Regions from separate parts of the Rhodococcus sp. NPDC055024 genome, predicted to be linked through region 4. Evidence: riboswitches for the same ligand, from Rfam matches in the RefSeq annotation. Region 4 holds a riboswitch; each other region holds the start of a gene.
The links. A riboswitch is a leader RNA that binds a small molecule or an ion and turns the genes downstream of it on or off. The one in region 4 is predicted to bind S-adenosylmethionine.
Positions count from the first base shown of each region.

Region 1: linked by a shared signal. The riboswitch ahead of ACWF6P_RS16410 (FAD/NAD(P)-binding protein) and the one ahead of ACWF6P_RS10960 (putative leader peptide) in region 4 are both predicted to bind S-adenosylmethionine.
Region 2: linked by a shared signal. The riboswitch ahead of ACWF6P_RS19280 (aminotransferase class V-fold PLP-dependent enzyme) and the one ahead of ACWF6P_RS10960 (putative leader peptide) in region 4 are both predicted to bind S-adenosylmethionine.
Region 3: linked by a shared signal. The riboswitch ahead of ACWF6P_RS13640 (bifunctional o-acetylhomoserine/o-acetylserine sulfhydrylase) and the one ahead of ACWF6P_RS10960 (putative leader peptide) in region 4 are both predicted to bind S-adenosylmethionine.

Region 1 is NZ_JBSGVT010000007.1:95,874-100,646, forward strand. Features, by position in the region: gene ACWF6P_RS16405 (ATP-dependent Clp protease ATP-binding subunit) at 1-1,468, shown strand, start outside; gene ACWF6P_RS16410 (FAD/NAD(P)-binding protein) at 1,518-3,410, opposite strand; SAM riboswitch class I at 3,415-3,508, opposite strand; gene fahA (fumarylacetoacetase) at 3,612-4,773, opposite strand, start outside.
Region 2 is NZ_JBSGVT010000009.1:26,260-31,032, reverse strand. Features, by position in the region: gene ACWF6P_RS19290 (PaaX family transcriptional regulator C-terminal domain-containing protein) at 1-676, shown strand, start outside; gene ACWF6P_RS19285 (LLM class oxidoreductase) at 655-1,269, opposite strand; gene ACWF6P_RS19280 (aminotransferase class V-fold PLP-dependent enzyme) at 1,480-2,805, opposite strand; SAM riboswitch class IV at 2,859-2,973, opposite strand; gene ACWF6P_RS19275 (PucR family transcriptional regulator) at 3,034-4,569, opposite strand; gene ACWF6P_RS19270 (DUF917 domain-containing protein) at 4,566-4,773, opposite strand, start outside.
Region 3 is NZ_JBSGVT010000005.1:165,650-170,422, reverse strand. Features, by position in the region: gene ACWF6P_RS13650 (DEAD/DEAH box helicase) at 1-788, opposite strand, end outside; gene metX (homoserine O-acetyltransferase MetX) at 907-2,043, opposite strand; gene ACWF6P_RS13640 (bifunctional o-acetylhomoserine/o-acetylserine sulfhydrylase) at 2,040-3,365, opposite strand; SAM riboswitch class IV at 3,509-3,649, opposite strand; gene ACWF6P_RS13635 (NADP-dependent isocitrate dehydrogenase) at 3,955-4,773, shown strand, end outside.
Region 4 is NZ_JBSGVT010000004.1:41,561-46,333, reverse strand. Features, by position in the region: gene ACWF6P_RS10970 (ABC transporter permease) at 1-30, opposite strand, end outside; gene ACWF6P_RS10965 (ABC transporter substrate-binding protein) at 33-1,673, opposite strand; gene ACWF6P_RS10960 (putative leader peptide) at 1,822-1,911, opposite strand; SAM riboswitch class I at 1,920-2,014, opposite strand; gene ACWF6P_RS10955 (GNAT family N-acetyltransferase) at 2,032-2,622, opposite strand; gene ACWF6P_RS10950 (FAD-dependent oxidoreductase) at 2,631-3,740, opposite strand; gene ACWF6P_RS10945 (ABC transporter substrate-binding protein) at 3,751-4,722, opposite strand; gene ACWF6P_RS10940 (amino acid ABC transporter ATP-binding protein) at 4,757-4,773, opposite strand, start outside.

The DNA of each region.
Region 1 (4,773 bases), on a different contig from region 4:
CGGCGCCACCACGCTCGACGAATACCGCAAGAACATCGAGAAGGATCCCGCGCTCGAGCGGCGCTTCCAGCCCGTACAGGTCGGAGAGCCGTCGATCGAGGACGCGATCGCCATCTTGAGCGGACTGCGCAGTCGCTACGAGGATCACCACAAGGTGCACTACACCGACGAGGCGATCACCGCTGCGGTGGAACTGTCGGCACGGTACATCGGCGACAGGTTCTTGCCGGACAAGGCAATCGACCTGATCGACCAGGCCGGTGCCAGGCTCCGTTTGAGGACGGCCACCGTAGACACCGCTGCCCTGCAGCAGCGTCTCGAGCAGCTCGAGAGCGACAAGGAAAAAGCCGTCGCCGACGAGTTGTACGAGAAGGCGTCGACCCTGCGTGACGAGATCAACGGCGTCGCAAAGCGTCTCGAGAAGGCAGGATCCTCGGTTCCTTCCGAGGAAACTCCGGACGTGACCGCTCAGCAGATCGCCGAGGTTGTCGCTCGCGCCACGGGTATTCCGGCCAGCCAGATGACTCAGGCAGAGAAGGATCGCCTGCGCCGTCTGGAGGAGGAACTGCACGGTCGTGTCATCGGACAAGATGATGCCGTTCGCGCCATCGCTCGTGCGGTGCGTCGTAGCCGGACAGGTATGAGCGATCCGGATCGCCCCGTCGGAAGCTTCCTGTTCCTCGGGCCTACCGGTGTCGGTAAGACGGAGCTCGCAAAAGCTCTGGCCGCCACACTCTTCGGTGACGAGAACAAGATGCTGCGCTTCGACATGAGTGAGTTCGGGGAACGCCACACGGTCAGCCGATTGGTCGGTGCTCCTCCCGGATACGTCGGCTACGGCGAGGCCGGACAGCTCACGGAGCAAGTGCGTCGTAACCCGTACTCGGTGATCCTTCTCGACGAGATCGAAAAGGCGCACCCGGACGTGTTCAACACCTTGCTCCAGGTGCTCGACGACGGGCGTCTGACCGACGGCCAGGGTCGCACGGTGGACTTCAAGAACACCGTCGTGATCATGACCAGCAACCTCGGCTCCGACATCATCTCGAGCAAATCCGGTGGACTCGGCTTCACCACGGGTGACGCAGAGTCGGCGGAGAAGCCACTGCGCGACCGCGTGATGGCGAGATTGCGCGAATCGATGCGGCCGGAGTTCCTCAACCGCATCGACGAGATCGTGATCTTCCGCAAGCTCGACACCGAGCAACTGCACCGGATCACTGATCTGTTGCTCGACGACAGCCGGAAGCGGTTGCAGTCGAAGGGCATCGACATCGAGTTCACCGCCGACGCAGTGGACTGGATCGCCGAGCACGGGCATCAGCCCGAGTTCGGGGCTCGTCCGTTGCGCCGTTCGATCCAGCGTGTGGTCGACGACAAGATCGCCGACATGCTGCTCGACGATCTCCTCGAAGAGGGTGGCAGCATCACCGTCGCGGTTGACGAGGGTGAGTTGGTGTTCAGCTAGGGGCACAGCCCCCGTGAGCGGTTAGGGAGTCTCTGGGCTCCTTAACCGCTCACAGGCGCGCAGCGCCTAAAATCTCTGCAGCCAGAGCGTCGTTGTGCCGGAAGAACCCTGCATTGGTGCGCGGACGAGGGAACGCCGCCGACCAGTTGTGTCCGGCAACCCACGGCCCGGCAGCGAAGCGGCGAGGATGAGCAGTGTTGTCCTGATGAAGAATTCGTGACGTGCCGTCGACCGCGAGCTTCGCAGCACTGTCGGCAGTGGCACGTAGTTCGACTGCCTCGCCCCGCCCGTGAAGGGTCCGCAGGAGCGAGTCACCGCTCGCGCTGATGGAAGCGACAGGCAAGCGCGCCTCGACGAGGGTGTTCGCGGCCACGATATCGGTGTGCGACGCACTGCGAGCGACAAAGATCCCCGCTCCCGTTGCCGGGTCGATCTCGGTGGAGAACACCGAATCCGGCCCGAGGAACTCGACGATGCCGGCCTCGTTGAGGGCGACCAACTGTTCCAGACGCTCAGGCGGCGGACCACTGGCAATGAAGCTGAAGAACGAATGAAGCCACCCCTCGACGTCCTTGGCGACGGATTCGGCCGGGATTCTGCCGCGCCGCAACAATTCTCCGACAGTCATGTACGTCGACAGCAGTGCTGAGAAGACAGCTGCGTCGGCGCTGAAATACGAGTCCGACCGGCGTGCGACGTCTGCCGAGATGTATTCGGTGATCCGAGATTGGACCTCGGCAAGTCCGTCGTAGCGCTCACCGCCGAGCGGGCGGTTGAGCCGTTCGAGATCGATACGGTCCTCCGGCTTCGGGACCGCGTTCTCGACCAGTTCTTGCAATCGAGGCGATCCCCAAGCCAGCGCGGCGAATTCGGCGTCGAACTCCTCCCAGGTGCCCACCGTCCGGTCCGGGTGCGAGGCGAACAGCTCGTGATAGTGGGCGCCTGCCAGTTCTTTCGACGCCAGGGGCCAGATGTCGTTTCGGAAATCCAAAGGCCCGTCGCCGGGAACAAGATCAGCGGTGAAGAACCGCGGTAGCGGTGGCCGGGCGTCAGCGATCGAGTACGAGATCTTGGAGTGATACGGCACGCCGCGACGAGATCCGGCATACAACAGTGGTTCCCGACCCGAGGGAGCGTAGGTGAGGGCGCCGTCGTCACCGCGTTTGAAAACACCGCCGCGGCTCTCGGCGAGCAGAACCATCCAGTCGATGAAAGCCAACCCGAGTCCGGCGATCAATACCGGCTCGCCTGCTGGAATGACATCGGCGTCGAGGTCGGCGGTGTATCCCGGACCCACATAGGTCAACCCGTGTTCGGACGCGAACCCGCTCAGTGCGGATTCGCGCGGGGCAGCCAACGCATCCGGGTGCCCCTGTGCAAGAAGGACGGCCGTCGCCTCTATGACAACGCCGTCGTCCAGATGAACATTCTGTACTTCGCCCACGTTCACGATGTCGACCACGGATCGTCGATGAACCCGAACATCGACGTGCGCTGGTGCAGAGTCGACCGCGGTCTGGAACACCCAGTTCAGGTATCGGCTTTGCAGTGACCTCGATGCAAACGACGACGGCGTGACGGTCGGCACTTCTGCCGTGATTTCGGGGAAGTGGGCAAGCTCAGCCGAGTTCTCGGCGACCCATTCCGCGAGCGTCGGACCCGGCAGTACCGGACCGGTGACTGCGGTGGTCTCGTCGGTGAACATGGTGACGTCTGCGGTTGTCGAATTCATCCACAGGAGCGGCGCTTGGTTGCCTCTCCAAATACGGCCGGCACCTGCCGGATACGGGTCGACGACATGAATGTCGATCGGTGTGGGATCGGCGTTCACCGATTCGTGAGCGAGGATCCGCTCGAGTACGCCGGTACCGCGGGGTCCACCGCCCACGATCACGATGACAGTTGCTGTCCCCACTGAGGTACGGGGTCGTTCGCCGGGCACGAGTCCTCCATCGGACCTGGCAGAAAGCACCCGCACCTCAGCTGAGGGGGTTGCTGCGACGTCACGGAGCCAGGACTCTCGATCGCTCTGGATGGTTAGTCCAGCTTATCTTCGGAGAATCGTGAGGCAAGGAATTCCGGACATCAGATCAGCGTGAATCAAACAGTTGTCAATCGGTCTCCCGAGTCGACAGATCGACGGCTACCTTTCGGTCTGCGTCGCCGGCAGAATACGGGCTCGAACATCCCCGAAGCCGATTCGTGAACCGCCGATGCCGGGAGCGGTGGCTGAGATGGAGATGGTGTCGCCGTCTTCGAGGAAGGTGCGAGTCGCGGAGCCGACTGCGACGGGTTCTTCGCCGCCCCAAGTCAGTTCGATGAAGGCGCCGCGCTGATCCTTGTCCGGTCCGGAAATGGTTCCGGACGCAAAGAGATCGCCGGTACTGGCCGCGGCGCCGTTGATGGTGGTGTGCGCAAGCATCTGTGCAGGCGACCAGTACATCTGCGCGTAGGGCGGTCGCGAGACGACGTGACCGTTCCATTCGACGGCCAAATCGATGTCCAGCCCCCACTTCTCCTCACCGCGCAGGTAGGAGAGCGGTTCGGGGTCCTGCACCGGAGTGTCGATTCGGGCTGCTTCGAGGGCGAGCAACGGTACGACCCACGGTGAGATGGACGTCGCGAAGCTCTTCCCCAGGTTCGGGCCGAGGGGGACGTACTCCCACGCTTGGATGTCTCGGGCAGTCCAATCGTTCACGACGACAGCGCCGAAGACGTGCTCGGCGAATTCGTCCGGGGTGATGGAATCACCCATCTTCGAGGGAGTTCCGACGATGAACCCCATCTCCGCTTCGATGTCGAGGCGACGCGACGATCCGAAGTCCGGGTTCTCCTGATCGGGTGACTTGCGCTGTCCGCAGGGGCGAATGATATCGGTGCCGGAGACGACGATGGTGCTCGAGCGTCCGTGGTATCCGACGGGAAGGTGCTTCCAGTTCGGCATCAAGGGAGCAGCGTCCGGGCGGAATAGCCTTCCGAGGTTGGTTGCGTGATTCTCCGAGGCGTAGAAGTCGACGTAGTCGGCCACGGCGATGGGCAAGTGAAGTGTCACCGAGTCGACGGAAAATACTGCATCCGAGTCTATTTCACCGGTCACGAGTTCCGAGATCCGGTTTCGCACAGATATCCACTGATCTCGGCCCTGGGCCATGAATGCGTTCAGGGTCGGTTCGGAGAAGACGGAATCACCCAGTGTGGCTGCGAGATCGACCACCGAGTCGGCGACCCGTACACCGATGCGCGGCGACTCTCCCTCGGGGGAGAAGACACCGTACGGCAGATTGTCGAGACCGAACAGTGAGTCG
Region 2 (4,773 bases), on a different contig from region 4:
GCTACGAGCAACACCGAAAGCCGTGCGCGAGATGGAACCCGACGTCGATTTCGTTCGGCTGGCCTATCAACAAGATCGCAACACTGCGACACCGTGGGACGGATACTGGCATCTGGTCGGATTCGCAATTCCGGAGTCGTCACGGAAAGCACGAGATGCGCTGCGCACCAGGGTCGTTTACCTCGGCGGCGCGCTCGTCCAGGGCGGTCTGTACGTCTCGCCGCACGCCTGGGAAGCGTACGTTCTCGATGCGGCCGCCGAACTCGACGTCGAACAGCACCTGTCTTCTCTCACCACTCGAGATCTGAAAGTGGGCATGCTCGAAGACCCCGTGAAGATTGCCGCGCAGTTGTGGCCGTTGGGCGAGATCGCTGACGGATATGAACGGCTGCTCGACGTAGCGACCGCACGCCTGCACAAACTGCAGAACACTTCGGGCACCGATGCCGTCACGATGACCATCGAGCTCGCGGCGGAGTTCACGCGAGCCATGGAACCGGATCCGCTACTGCCACCGGAACTGCTGCCCACCAACTGGATCGGCACACGGGCGCGGTCGATCACTGCGCAGTGCTGGGCGCTTCTGGCACAGGTGGACGGCGCAGACGAATTACCGTCGCTGTTCCACCTGTACGCAGATGCAATCGGTGAGGATCAGGACGCGAGAGTGCGCTGACGGGGCGGCAGCCCGAAACGGCTGAGCACTTCGTCGACTGCGGTGGACGGTGTGACAAGTCCCCGATCCTGAAGCCACGGAATGGTGCTGTCCACCAGGTGCTCGAGAGTGCGGGGTAATGCGAGAGGCAACAACGTAACGCCGTCGGCGACATCGGCAGCTCGGATATCGGCGATCAAACTGCCGAGACCGGAAGGCGTTCCGACGTAGTGAAGCGAAACGGGAACCCGCGGCGCAGTCAAAGCGCTGTCCAACTGTGCAAGCTCTTTGCGAGCGGAGCGAGCCTCCGGCGCGATCAGAATCTCGAGATCGACCAGTACTGCGACGCCGTCGGGATCGCGGCCTTCTTCGGCGACGGCAGCGCGTATCCGTGCACGTTCGAGCTGTGCCTCACGCAGATCCGCAGCGCGAATCCGAACCACATTGGTAGGGAATGAAGCTAAATCGAGAGCCTTTTCGCCCTCGGTGAGGTCCACCCAGTAGTCGCCGCCGATGATGGGCAGGTTGCCGGGTGCGCCCTCAGCGGCCGGATGGTGACCGGATCCGGTCAACTCGACCGCTACGTGCAGAGAATGCGAAGCGAGTGAAGACATGTGAGACCTCCGAAAATCAGAAAAGTGTGGGATGAGCGAGACGAATCGTCAGCTCGAACACATTCCTGACGAGGTGCGGCACAGATCGACATGGCGACGGCACCACTGACCGAGAGTGATACTCACTCTCGAAGGAGTGGCGGGAAAGTCCGCTGGTGCCATGGCTGCCATGCTAGTTGTCCGTTCGAGTTTTCGGGGACCGAGCTCAGCTCAGACGCACTCGGCTGCGCCGGCATTGTCGTCTGCAGCTCCGAGGAAGGGGCGGGTCTCGGGCACGGGGTTCCACGCACCGGCCGTCTTCGCGTAGTTCCAATCACGCTGATTCGAAACCAGGATGTTCACGGCGTCGACCAACCGCGTCACATCGTCCGAGCTGCTACCGAGGCCAAGGCTGGCACGAACCGCGCCGCCGGAGAGGCCGAGGCGTGCGAGCACCGGGTGTGCGCAAAAGCGTCCGTCGCGAACTCCGATGCCGTGTTCGGCAGACAGGAATGCGGCGATCTCGCCCGCTTCGAATCCGTCGACGGTGAAAGTCACGATTCCGACGGCGTCGGGTGCGTCGTTCCACAGTCGTACCAGCGAGACTCCCTCGATGGCGGACAAGCCGTCGGTGAGCTGGGCGGTGAGTGCCTTCTCATGTTCGGCGATGACGTCGAAGTCCAGGGCTTGCAGGGTTTCGCAGGCGGTCGCGATAGCTGCGGCGCCGAGAACGTTGGGCGAACCTGCCTCGTGGCGTGCGGGCGCACAAGCCCATTCGGTGGACTCGATGGTCACCTCACGGACGGCGCCGCCGCCGGCGAGGTACGGCTGAGCCTCGTCGAGCCAGTCACGGCGTCCGACCAGAACGCCGGCGCCGAAGGGTGCGTACAGCTTGTGGCCCGAGAACGCCACGTAGTCGACGCCGCATTCCTGCAGGTCGATGCGGCGGTGGGGAGCCAGCTGAGCAGCGTCGACGAGGATACGTGCGCCGCAACGGTGAGCGATGTCAGCCAAGCGTGCAATCGGCAGGATCTCGCCGGTCACGTTGGAGGCGCCGGTGATTGCGAGCAGTGCGGCAGGCTTGGTGCACAGTTCACCGATCAGGCGCTCGATGGTCTCTTCGATGGTGTCTGCGGCGGTGACGATACGAGCGTCGTTCCACGGCAACAGGTTTGCGTGATGCTCGACGTCGAGGACAACGGTGCTGCCGGGGACGCACTGAGCCAGCAGGTTCAGCGAATCAGTGGTGTTTCGGGTGAAGACGACGACCTGATCGTCGGCACAGTTCACGAAACGAGCAACGGATTCACGAGCGTTCTCGTAGGTGAGGGTGGAGATCCGGGAGGCGTAGCCGGCACCGCGGTGGACGCTGGCGTACGTGGGCAACAACTCGGCGATACGGTCGGTGACCTGGGCCAATGCCGGCGCACTCGCGGCGTAGTCGAAGTTGGCGTAGGAGCATTCGCCGCCCTGAACCAGCGGAACCTGCAGGTCAGCACCCGAAACCTTGGCGATCGGAGCGGTGCAGCAGGTGTCGGCACTCAATACAGCAGTCATCGAAGACAATCCTCACGTTCAAGGACTCGTTCGTCGGGAGATGGCCCCGGAAGAGTCCGCGCTTGCCGCATTCGTTTTCGAACGCAGCCGGGTCGTCACCCGGAGCACCCCACCGCGGAGGAGGGTTGCCGACCAGCAAGCCGGGGCTGAACACTGGTACTCGTGACCTGGCAACGAGGATGGCAGGAACGTCCCGTGCTTGTCAAGACGAAGCTGCGAAGCCCGTCGTCACGGCGTAATCGTCCGGCAGGCGAGGTGGAGTGCAAGCCTGGTTTCCGGATCGGCCAGATCCACCGAGAGAAGGCGCTGAATTCGATCGATCCGACTCGATACGGTGTTGCGGTGCAAGCCCATTCGAGTTGCGGTGTGAGCCAGAGACGATTCTTCGTCGAGGTACGTCGAGAGAGTCTCGAGCAACTCTCCACTCGAATCTCGTAGCGGCGCGAGCAGTGCCGCGGCGGCGGGCTGAAACGTGTCGGTTCGCGTCCACGCCAGCAGCAACTGCGCCAGCCCGAGGCGGTCCACGTGCAGGAACCGGCCGGTGTGCGACCGGGAACCGGCGAGACGAGCGGCATCCCCCGCCTCCGACAGAGACGCTCCGATACCGGCAGGGCCATCGTGCGCGCGTCCCACTCCCACCCACGTCTCCATTGTGGGCTCCAACCGCGCTTGAGCTGCGCGAATACGTTCGGCGATCCTGGTGATCGCCTCCGGTCGCGGCTCACCCGGCAGAGTCGTCCACGCTGCCCAGCCGTCAGCCTGTTCCACAACGTTGGCGTCGATTCCCTCCGCTGCGAGGGCGTCTGCAACCTCAGTGCGCCTGGCCACCAGGTCGACCTCGCCGATGGCCAGGACTTTGATGCCGATGTGCCAGCCGTCCAGCGCCCAACCGGCGTCGAGTGCGCGCCTGAGCAGTCCGGGTGTGGCGTCTGCGGACGTGTCGACGAGTTCACCCAGCAACGCGCTACGCCGACGCGCTTCACGCTCGTCGACCATGCGCGCAACGGCCAGCCGGTGACCGACAGCCAACGAGGCCACATCGAGAACGACTGAGAGAGAAGCCTCTTCGACGCTCTGACGCACCGGGAGCAGCACCGCCAGCCAGGGCTCTCGGGCTGCGCCGGACATCACCGGGCACGCGATCAGAACCCCGCCGGAGTCCAATTCGACAGTGGTGGGCGCCCCGCGGCCCGACAACGTACCTGCGGCCGCTCGATCGTCGTCCGACAACAGGTCAGCACCGGTCAGCGGACGTCCGGACGAGTCCAGGAGAATGAACGAACGCTGAAAGGTGTTCAGTAACACCGACAGAAGATTCTCGACGCTTCCACCGGCCCGCTGGCCCGCGTGTGTCGCCCGCAGTACCGCGTCGCCCATCACCGCCCGCGAATTCGACAGAAGATCACGAAGATCCACGCTGAACTGCCACGGGTCGGATACTCCGAGCACCACCAGTCCGAGCCGATCGGCGAGCAACGTGAGACTGGCATCCTCTGCCGCAGTGCTGTGCACAGCGACCACCTGGCATCCGGTCGCCGCCGTTCTTCGAAGGAGAGCATCGAATCTCCACTCTCCGATGTCGATTCGATCGAGAATCACCAGAACTGATCCTGAACTCGCCGCACCCGACACGGCCTCGGCCGATTGTGTCGATTCCCCGGTGAGTGCTCCCACTGTCGTGACGACGGGATCACCGTTGCCGGCAAGTCGATACAACCCGACAAAAATCGGGTTGTTCAGCAACGCCGAAACACTCGCGCTCATCGCGCCTCCATCAGCACTGCGTCGTGGTCGATCCCGAATGCACGCGGGCCGACAACTTTCAATCTGCTTACATCTTCGGCCCACCACTGAGGGCAGGGCAGAACCAACACGGCCACGTCCTGCCCCTGGTGCACGGATTCACACGAGACGAAGGCGCCGGTCCGGACGTCGAGCAGTGTCACGATGTCGGGGCACGTCGAGATC
Region 3 (4,773 bases), on a different contig from region 4:
TCGAAGATCACCGAACTCCAGTGGATCGGGCTCAATTGGGCTGCGTCGGAACGCAAGACGCTGTAGCTGGTCAGAACGGTGGTGCCGGCGGGGATACGAGTGGGAAGCGCGCGAGCAGTCCCGTGATGAACATGCAGTGGCAGATGCGGAGCGAATCGCTCGATCTCGCGGCGCCAGTTTCCGATCACCGAGGTGGGACACACAACCAGATGCGGACCGTCGTCGGCGCGGATCGCGATCATCGAAATCGCTTGCAGTGTCTTACCCAAACCCATCTCGTCGGCCAAGATCCCACCGCCCGAACCCGACAGCGCCGTCAGCCAGGTAACTCCCTGCATTTGATACGGGCGCAGAGTCGCCTGAATCTTTGCTCGGCGAAGGCTGTCCAGGGCTGTACGCGCATCCGTGAACAACTGCACCGTGGACCGGGCGCTTCGGATCTTCGTGTCGTCGCGGTCGATCGCCGCATGCGCCGCGGTTGGAATGTCATGCGCGCCGGTCTCGATGACGCGCTTCCACGCAAGCAGCGACGGTCCGAGGTCGCCGCGACCTGCATCGAGGTTGTTGAAGGCGTCGATCGCGGTGGTTAGGTCGAGCAGTTGCGCTTCGACGTCCGTTGCTGTGATCGACTCGTCGACCGGGATCGCAAGCCTGCATACGCCCGGCGACCCGCTCGGCATCCCCAGTGTCGACAGTCGCGCTGCCGGGTCTGCGTCACCCCAGAACGCGAAGGACATGTGCTCGGGAATGTACGTAGCCTGCAGGCGCGTCGAGCATGGCTGATTCACGTTCGCCGATGTTAGCCGCGCCGGCTCACGTTCGCCAATGAAAATGTCGGGAAAACCCGCAGATCAGCTGTGGTTTTCCCGACATTGACGAATCCTGAAAATGTGGCTCTGTCCCGGATCAGCGAGCCGTGCGTGCGAACTCCATCGTTCGGCGAAGGAGTCCGGCGACGGCGTCCGCCTCCGTCAGGAAGCCGTCGTGGCCGTCCTTGGACTTGAGAATCTCGAGGCCGCTGCAGGTGGAAATTCCGTCGGCGATCTCCTCCTGCAAACGGAGGGGATACAGCCGATCCGAATCCACGCCGCCCACGACGACCGGTGCCGTGATCGATGCCAACGCCGCGGCAACGCCGCCGCGTCCACGGCCGATGTCGTGCCGGTTCATGGCCTCGGTCAGGAGGACGTACGTGCTCGGGTCGAAGCGGTCGACCAGCTTGTCCGCCTGATGTTCCAGGTAACTCTGCACAGCGTATCGTCCACCGTTCCACGGGTTTTCGTCGTTCTGGGCGGAGTTCTCGAAGCGTGCGTCCAGTTCGGACTCGGTGCGGTACGTCAGGTGCGCGATGCGACGAGCGATGCCGAGCCCGGCGCGAGGTGCCCGCCCCGTTCCGTGGTAGTCACCGCCCTGCCAATCCGGATCGGAGACGATGGCAGCGATCTGCGTCGTCTGGGTGCCGATCTGATCTGCGGTGGCCCGTGAACCGGTTGCGAGAACCAACGCGGAGCGAATGCTGTCCGGGTAGGTAACTGCCCATTCGAGGGTGCGCATGCCGCCCATGGATCCACCGACCACCGAGGCCAACTGGTCGATCCCGAGGAGATCGACGAGCTTCTTCTCCGCCGCGATCTGATCCCGGATGGAAATTTCCGGGAAGCGACTGCCCCACGGCTTGCCGTCGTCGGCCAGTGAACTGGGACCGGTCGTGCCGCGACAACCACCGAGGACATTGGTTGCGACGACGCACCATTCCCCGGTGTCGATCGGTTCGCCGGGGCCGACCATTCCGTTCCACCAGCCGGGGGAGGGCTGATTCGCGGAGATCGGACCGGTGACGTGCGAGTCTCCGGTCAGTGCGTGCTCGACGAGTACGACGTTGTCGCGGTTCGGGGACAGCTCACCCCAGCGCTGAACGGCGAGCGAAACGGATGGGAGTACCGCGCCGCTTTCGAGTTCCAGGGCGCCGATGTCGACGAACCCCACCTGACCGTCGGCTGGGGGCAGGAGGTCGATCCTGGGCTCCAATTCGTTCACGGTCACGAGTTTGCCACCGCAGCCAGGCCGACGGTGAGATCGGCGAGGATGTCGTCGATTCCCTCGATGCCGACCGCGAGGCGGACCAGTCCGGGCGTGACACCCGAAGCGAGCTGCTCTTCGGGGGTGAGCTGCGAGTGCGTCGTCGACGCGGGGTGGATGACGAGTGAGCGAACGTCACCGATGTTGGCGACGTGGCTGTGCAGCGTCAGGGCGTTGACGAATTTCTTGCCCGCATCGATCCCGCCGGGCAGCTCGAAGGTTACGATGGCGCCGGTTCCCTTGGGCGTCAGCTGCTTTCCACGTTCGAACCAGGGTGAGGAGGGGAGTCCCGCGTAGGAGACGGAGGCCACCTCGCCGTGGCCGTCGAGGAATTCGGCGACCTTCTGTGCATTGGATACGTGGCGCTCGATGCGCAGGCTCAAGGTCTCGATGCCCTGCGCGATGAGGAACGCGTTGAACGGCGCCACGGCGGAGCCGAGATCGCGCAGCAGTTGGACGCGCGCCTTCAGTGCAAACGCCGGTGCACCCAGGTCCGCGAAGGTGACGCCGTGATAGCTGGGATCAGGCGTCGTGAAGTTCGTGTGGCGACCCTGCGTCCAGTCGAAGGTGCCACCGTCGACGATGACGCCGGCGATCGCGGTGCCGTGTCCGCCAAGGTATTTCGTGGCGGAGTGAACGACGATGTCGGCGCCGTGTTCGAGTGGGCGTAGCAGGTACGGCGTCGCCACGGTGTTGTCCACGATCAACGGAAGACCGTTCTCGTGGGCCAGCGACGAGATGCCGGGTAGATCGAGGATGTGGTTCTTGGGATTGGCGATCGTTTCGCCGTAGAACGCCTTCGTGTTCGGGCGAATGGCTTCGCGCCACTGGTCGATATCGTCGGGATCTTCGACGAACGTGACTTCGATGCCCAGCTTACGAAGTGTGTAATGCAGCAGGTTGTACGTGCCGCCGTACAGGTACGGGCTCGAGACGATGTGATCGCCGGCCTCGGCGATGTTGAGGATCGCGATGGTCTCGGCAGCCTGACCCGAGGACAGGAGGAGTGCGGCGACTCCGCCTTCCAGGGCGGCGATCCGCTGCTCGACGGCGTCCTGCGTCGGATTCATGATTCGCGTGTAGATGTTGCCCGGCTCGGCCAGGCCGAACAGTGCGGCAGCGTGATCGGTGCTGTCGAAGACGTAGCTGGTGGTCTGGTAGATCGGCAGAGCGCGCGCATGGGTGGCGGTGTCCGCTGTTTGCCCGGCGTGCACCTGCTTGGTCTCGAACGACCAGTTCGCGGTCGGATCCGAAGCTGCTGCGGCGTCGGCTGTGTTGTCGGTCATGATTTGTTCACTCCAGTGGTCTGACGGATAGATGTCGGACGGGGGCGAATGATCGCCGCCCCGTGCTGGGGTCTATCTACAAGTGCGACACATACTGAAATACCTCCGTGGGGCTCGGCCCGGTCTGGGGTCCGTCCCTGTCGGACCCGCGCTTGTCACCCGAATTGCGGTGGAACTGCGCGAGCAGATCCACGTCGGGAAACCTGGTCATCACCCGGGGCACCCCACCGCGGTTGGAGGGTTGCCGTCCAGCGAGCCGGGGCTTGACGCTGGCACTCATGACCAAGTCGGATTCTACCGGGAAGTGAGCGCAGTCCTGACACGGGGCGAAATGTGAGCCGCAACCGCACGCGCGGCAGAGCGACGTAGCCCACTAGCAGGCAAAAGTTACTCGTGAGTAGAGACCGGTGAGTGGACCTGCCGGTTGCGGCCTCACGGGTTAGCAGTACGCTTGTCTTGTTTGGGACTCATCTCCCGAGATCAGTCCACACCGTCTAGGTTTGATAATCGAACCGTTCGCGGACCCACTCACAAAGTGTGACCGCAACCGTGTAACCAGGGAAACTTCCTAGGAGGACGCGAAGCACCCATGTCCAAAATCAAGGTTGAGGGCACCGTCGTCGAACTCGACGGCGATGAGATGACGCGCATTATCTGGCAGTTCATCAAAGACAAGTTGATCCATCCGTATCTCGATGTGAACCTCGAGTACTACGACCTCGGTATCGAGTACCGCGACGAGACCGACGACCAGGTCACCATCGACGCAGCGCACGCGATCCAGAAGCACGGCGTCGGCGTCAAATGCGCCACGATCACGCCGGACGAGGCACGTGTCGAGGAATTCGGTCTCAAGAAGATGTGGCGTTCCCCGAACGGAACGATCCGCAACATTCTCGGCGGCACGATCTTCCGCGCACCGATCATCATCTCCAACGTTCCGCGACTCGTTCCGGGCTGGACCAAGCCGATCATCATCGGCCGTCACGCATTCGGCGACCAGTACCGCGCCACAGACTTCAAGGTCCCCGGCCCCGGCAAGGTGATGATCACCTACACACCCGAGGACGGCAGCGCACCGATCGAGCACGAACTGGTCAACTTCCCCGAGAATGGCGGCATCGTTCAGGGGCAGTACAACTTCAACGATTCCATCCGTGACTTCGCTCGCGCGTCGCTCACCTATGGTCTGCAGCAGAACTACCCGGTGTACCTGTCCACCAAGAACACCATTCTCAAGGCGTACGACGGTGCCTTCAAGGACATCTTCCAGCACATCTACGAGACCGAGTTCAAGGCTGAGTTCGATGCCGCAGGTCTGACCTACGAGCACCGCCTCATCGACGACATGGTCGCTTCCGCACTCAAGTGGGAGGGCGGCTACGTCTGGGCATGCAAGAACTACGAC
Region 4 (4,773 bases):
GCCCAGTCGGGTGAGTACGTATCGAGTCATGATTACTTACCCGACAACCATGCGTCGTAGAACTGCAGGCGTGACGAGGCTTCGAAGTTCAGATCCTGAACACTCGATCCGGCGCCGATGGCCTGCGAGAGCTCGATGGTGGGGATGGAGAGCCCACGGTCGAGGATCAATTCCTGAGCGGTGGAGACCAGTTCGCCGCGCTGACCGTTGTCCGTGGCTGCGAGCTGGTCGGTGAGAACCTTGTCGAGCTCCGGGTCTGCGCCGCGACGGTTGAGGTTGCGGCCCTCGGTGCTGAACGACGCCCGGAGGATGTCGGCGTCGGCCCGAGTGCTGTTGTAGTACAGCGAATCGTAATCACCCGACACCCCCTTCTCGGTCCATTCACCGTTCGAGACCAGATTGAGCTGCAGGTCGACGCCGACCTTCTTGAGCTGCTGCTGCACGAGCTCGAGAATGGCCTGATTACCCGAGAACACCGGGCTGAACGTGACGCTGAACGTGAGCTTCTGCCCGTCCTTCTCGCGGATACCGTCGCTTCCGGCCTTCCAACCGGCTGCGTCGAGAAGCTTTGCCGACTTGTCGGCGTCGTACGTCACGACACCGGATTCGTCGGTGTAGAGCGGAGTGGTGTGAGCCAACGGGCTCGTTGCCGGGAAGAACGACGGATCTAGAACGGTGTCGACGAGCTCTTGCCGGTTGATCGCCGGAATGATGGCCTGGCGCACAGCCTGATCAGCGAGAACTCCACGACTGACGTTGGGCTGGAAGAAGAAGCTCACGCCGGGGTTGGGGCGGGTGAGGATGCGTCCACCGGCGCCCTCGATCTGCGGCGCGTCCTGCGGGAGCGCGTCGCTGACAGCATCGAGCTGGCCGGAAGCCACGCTGCCCGCGCGCACACCGGATTCGGGGACCACGGTGAAGTCGACGCCGTCGAGGTAGGCCTCGCCCTGGTGTGCGACCGCGTCCGACGCCCAGTTGTATCCCGCACGCTTGGCGATCTTGACGCTCTTGTCCTGCTGCCAGTCGGTGTAGACGAACGGGCCGGAGGCGATCACCGCTGCACCGGGGCAGCGCTGCTCGGAGGCCAGGGCGGTGGTGGATTCGGCGAGGATTCCGAGCTGCGGCGTCGAAGTTGCCTGCAGGAACTGAACATTGGGTCCGGAGAAATTGATCTTCGCCGTGTGTGCGTCAACGACGTCGGTGCCCGTGTACGAGGACAGGTAGCTCTTCGCCAACGATGCGTTCGGTCCGAGGTTCTTGACCGAGTCGAAGGTCTTCTTCACCGAATCCGCCGTTACCGGTGTTCCGTCACTGAAAGTGGCATCGTCGCGAAGGACAAACGTGAAGCTCGCGGCGTCCGGGCTGATCTCCCAACTCTTGGCGAGCCACGGGGTGATCTCTCCGGTGTCGGGATTTTGATCGGTCAGCGAATCCACCACGGTACGAGTGACATACACGGTCTGGTTGCTGCCGGCCTGGGCCGGATCGGCGCACGTCGGCGCCTGTGAGAGGCCGTAACGAAGGGTTCCGCCGGACTGCGCGGGACCCGCGTCGGCACCGCTGCCGCTTCCGTCGCTGCTGCAGCCGGCGAGGACGGTCCCGAGAACCGAGACAGCACCGATACCGGCAATGACGGTCGCGCGTTTGCGGGCACCGAATGAGGGCGAAGACACCAAGAACTCCTAAAGAGGCATGCCGAAGAGCGCACCCGTCGCCGTGGAGCAAGAAGCTCCAAGAAGGCGATCGAGCGCGAATCACTTGTGCAGAGAAGAGAAAACAGACTTGTCGACGACTCGCCTGAGTGTGAATGACTGACCGAGGTCAGTTGGTACAGAAAGATCCCGCGGTGCGGCACAGGTCTACGTGACGACGCGACCAGGCGGTATCGAAGCCGCCTTCGACTGCCTTCATTTCGTGTTCCTCCATCGGTCCTGGCGGTAGCACCCGCACCCGATCACTCGGGGGGTTGCTGCGACTTCAATGAGCCAGGTCTCTCGGTCGCTCTGGATGGTCGTTCGCAAGTGTACGAGGTTAAACCCGGGTGTTGTCAACCCGGTCGGTAGGAATTGCTGCTCGGGTCACATTTTCGAGCACCCGAAGTTGTTTCTCGAACGGGTGGACGCCCACTTCTTCGGGCGAGAGTGAAGCGTCGTAGAGCGGTGTGTATCCACTGGACAGGTACAGCGCGACAGCCTCCGGTTGCCGAGGGCCCGTCGTCAGGAACACCCTGTGGTATCCGCGAAGCTCGATCTCTCGTTCCAACTCGCGAACGACGACCTTGCCGAGACCACGCTTCCGATAGTCGACCGATGTCCAGATTCTCTTCAATTCGGCAGTGGTGGAATCAAATTGGCGAAATGCACCACCGCCAATAGGCACATCCTCGTGGGTGAGCACCAGGAGCGCCCCCTGCGGGTACGCAAATTCTTCTGCCGGGTACGTGGTGAGATCCGCGAGCATCGCTTCGCGAGTTCCGCCGTATCGCGAGCTGTATTCGAGCGCCAACTCCGCGATCAGTGGAGCCGCCAAGGGATCGTCCTGCGATACCGAGTAGACCTCTACCGCGCCGATGCCCTCGACCTGCCGGGTCCCGAGCTCCAGTGCCACAACACTTTCCTCCATGAATCTGGTCAACGCTCCCCCAGCCGAAAAACTTCCGGAGCGAGCGCGGTTCCCTCGACGAGGTTCGATACAAGGTCACCCAGGGCCGGACCGAATTTGAATCCATGACCCGAGAATCCCGCCGCGACCGTGACGGCGCCGACTCGGTCGATGACGAAGTTACTGTCCGGCGTGCTCGTGTACAGGCACGTGATCGACTCGACGTGGGTGGAATCAACGCCGGGCAACCACGACTCGGCGTACTCGACCAATCGTTGCTCTCCGTCGACATCAGGGGTGTAGTCGCGGGTCTGTGGAGTCACGACCGGCCCGGTCGCGTGTTCGCCGATCTTGATGCCGTCCTCGGAACCGAGTCCGTAGATCCCCGCGGTCTCCAACTGCGCACCCGTGTGGTGAACGAAACTCGGCCACTCGACTCCCGGGTCCAGCGGTGCAAAGTGGGCCGGTTGTTCCTGCGTCGTGCGCAGCGTCGGGAGCACGATCTCGGAACCGAGTCCGCTGTCTGCGATCAGGTCCGCAGTCCACGCCCCAGCCGCGATCACGACCTGACGAGCCGCGAGCGTTCCGCCGTCCGTCACCACGTCCACGCCGTACGACGCTCGCGCGAGTGCCAGTACCCGAACGTCGTGACGGACCTCGGCACCGGCGAACACCGCTCCCGCTTTCAGCGCGGTCACGGCGCGGTCCGCGTGCAACCGGCCTGCATCGGGGTGATGGAGCACGGTGGTGTCGAATCGCAACCCCGGCCAGCGGGCGGACGCCTCGGCAGGAGTGAGGACCTCACCCTTGATGCCGGCCTCGACCAATATCTGCGCCTTGGACTGCACTGCCTGCGGCAGACCGTGATCGACGGCACCGGTCAGTTCCAGGAACCCGATGTCCGTGGTGGACTCCAACTCCCGCCACAGTGGCAGCGCGTCGGCCGCCAATCCTGTGTACAGGTGATTGTCGTAGGCCTGACGGTAGATGCGCGAAGTACCGTGCGATGCACCGTGCTTGTGCCCCGGCCCGAACTGTTCCAGCTGTACGACGCTGTGTCCGCGCGCCGCGAGCCGCCATGCGGCGGAGGACCCGACGAGTCCTCCGCCGATGACGATCACATCGAGAATCTCACTCATGGACGAGAGCTCACTTGGTCTTGGGAAGGCCGGGCGGGTTGATCAGAGACTTGTCGACGGCTTCGCTGGTGATGTTCCAACGCTCGAGGATCTGCTGGTACGTACCGTTCTCGATCGTGTGGTTGATCGCGTCGTTGACGGCCTTGATCAACCCGTTGTCCTTCTTCACCAGCACCGCGATCTGTCCTTGCAAAGTGTCGCCGGCACCGGAGAACTCACCGACAACCTCGGTTTCACCCGACTGCTTGGCGTGGAACTGCGACGACGGGTTCGGGCCGAAGTAGGCGTCGATTCGGCCGGACTGCAAGGGGAGGTAGTAGTCGGTGGTGTTCTGGTAGTAGGAGATGTCGGTGGGCGCCAGGCCGGCCGCGACGTTCTGCTCACTCCACTTGACCAGCAGCGCTTCCTGATTGGTACCAGAGGAGACGGCGATCTTCTTGCCGGCGACGTCCTTGGGTTCCTTGATGGAGATCCCGGCGCCCTTCTTCGCTTCGAAGGCGAGGGTGTCGAGTCGGTAGGTGGCGAAGTCGTACTTCTCCTTACGCTCCTCTGTGACAGTCACGTTGGAGAGGAAAGCGTCGGCTTCCCCGGAGTCGATGCGGACGAAGTTCTGTGCCCAGTCCGCTGTCTGCAGATCGACCTTCAAACCGAGAACGTCACCGATCAGGTAGGCGAAGTCGGTCTCGGAGCCGATGAGGGTGGTGTCGTCGTCGGCGTAGAAGCGAAGCGGCGGAGCGGAACCCGCGCTACCGGTGACTCGCAGCGTGCCGCGATCACGAATGTCCTGAGGAACCTCGGCGGCGATGGCATCCACCTTGTCGGTGGTGATGCGATTCTGGTCGGCGGTGAGGTTGTAACCCGCGGCCGCGGTGACCTGGGCGCCGTCGGACTCGGCGTCAGCACTGCTGCACGCAGCGCTGAGCAGTCCGACGGTGGCAAGAGCCGAGATCAGAAAAGTCGCGCGACGGGATGGGGAGAACATCAATTTTTCCTTCCGGGAATGAGTCTGGGTCGCGTCAGAGGACGCGGGAGA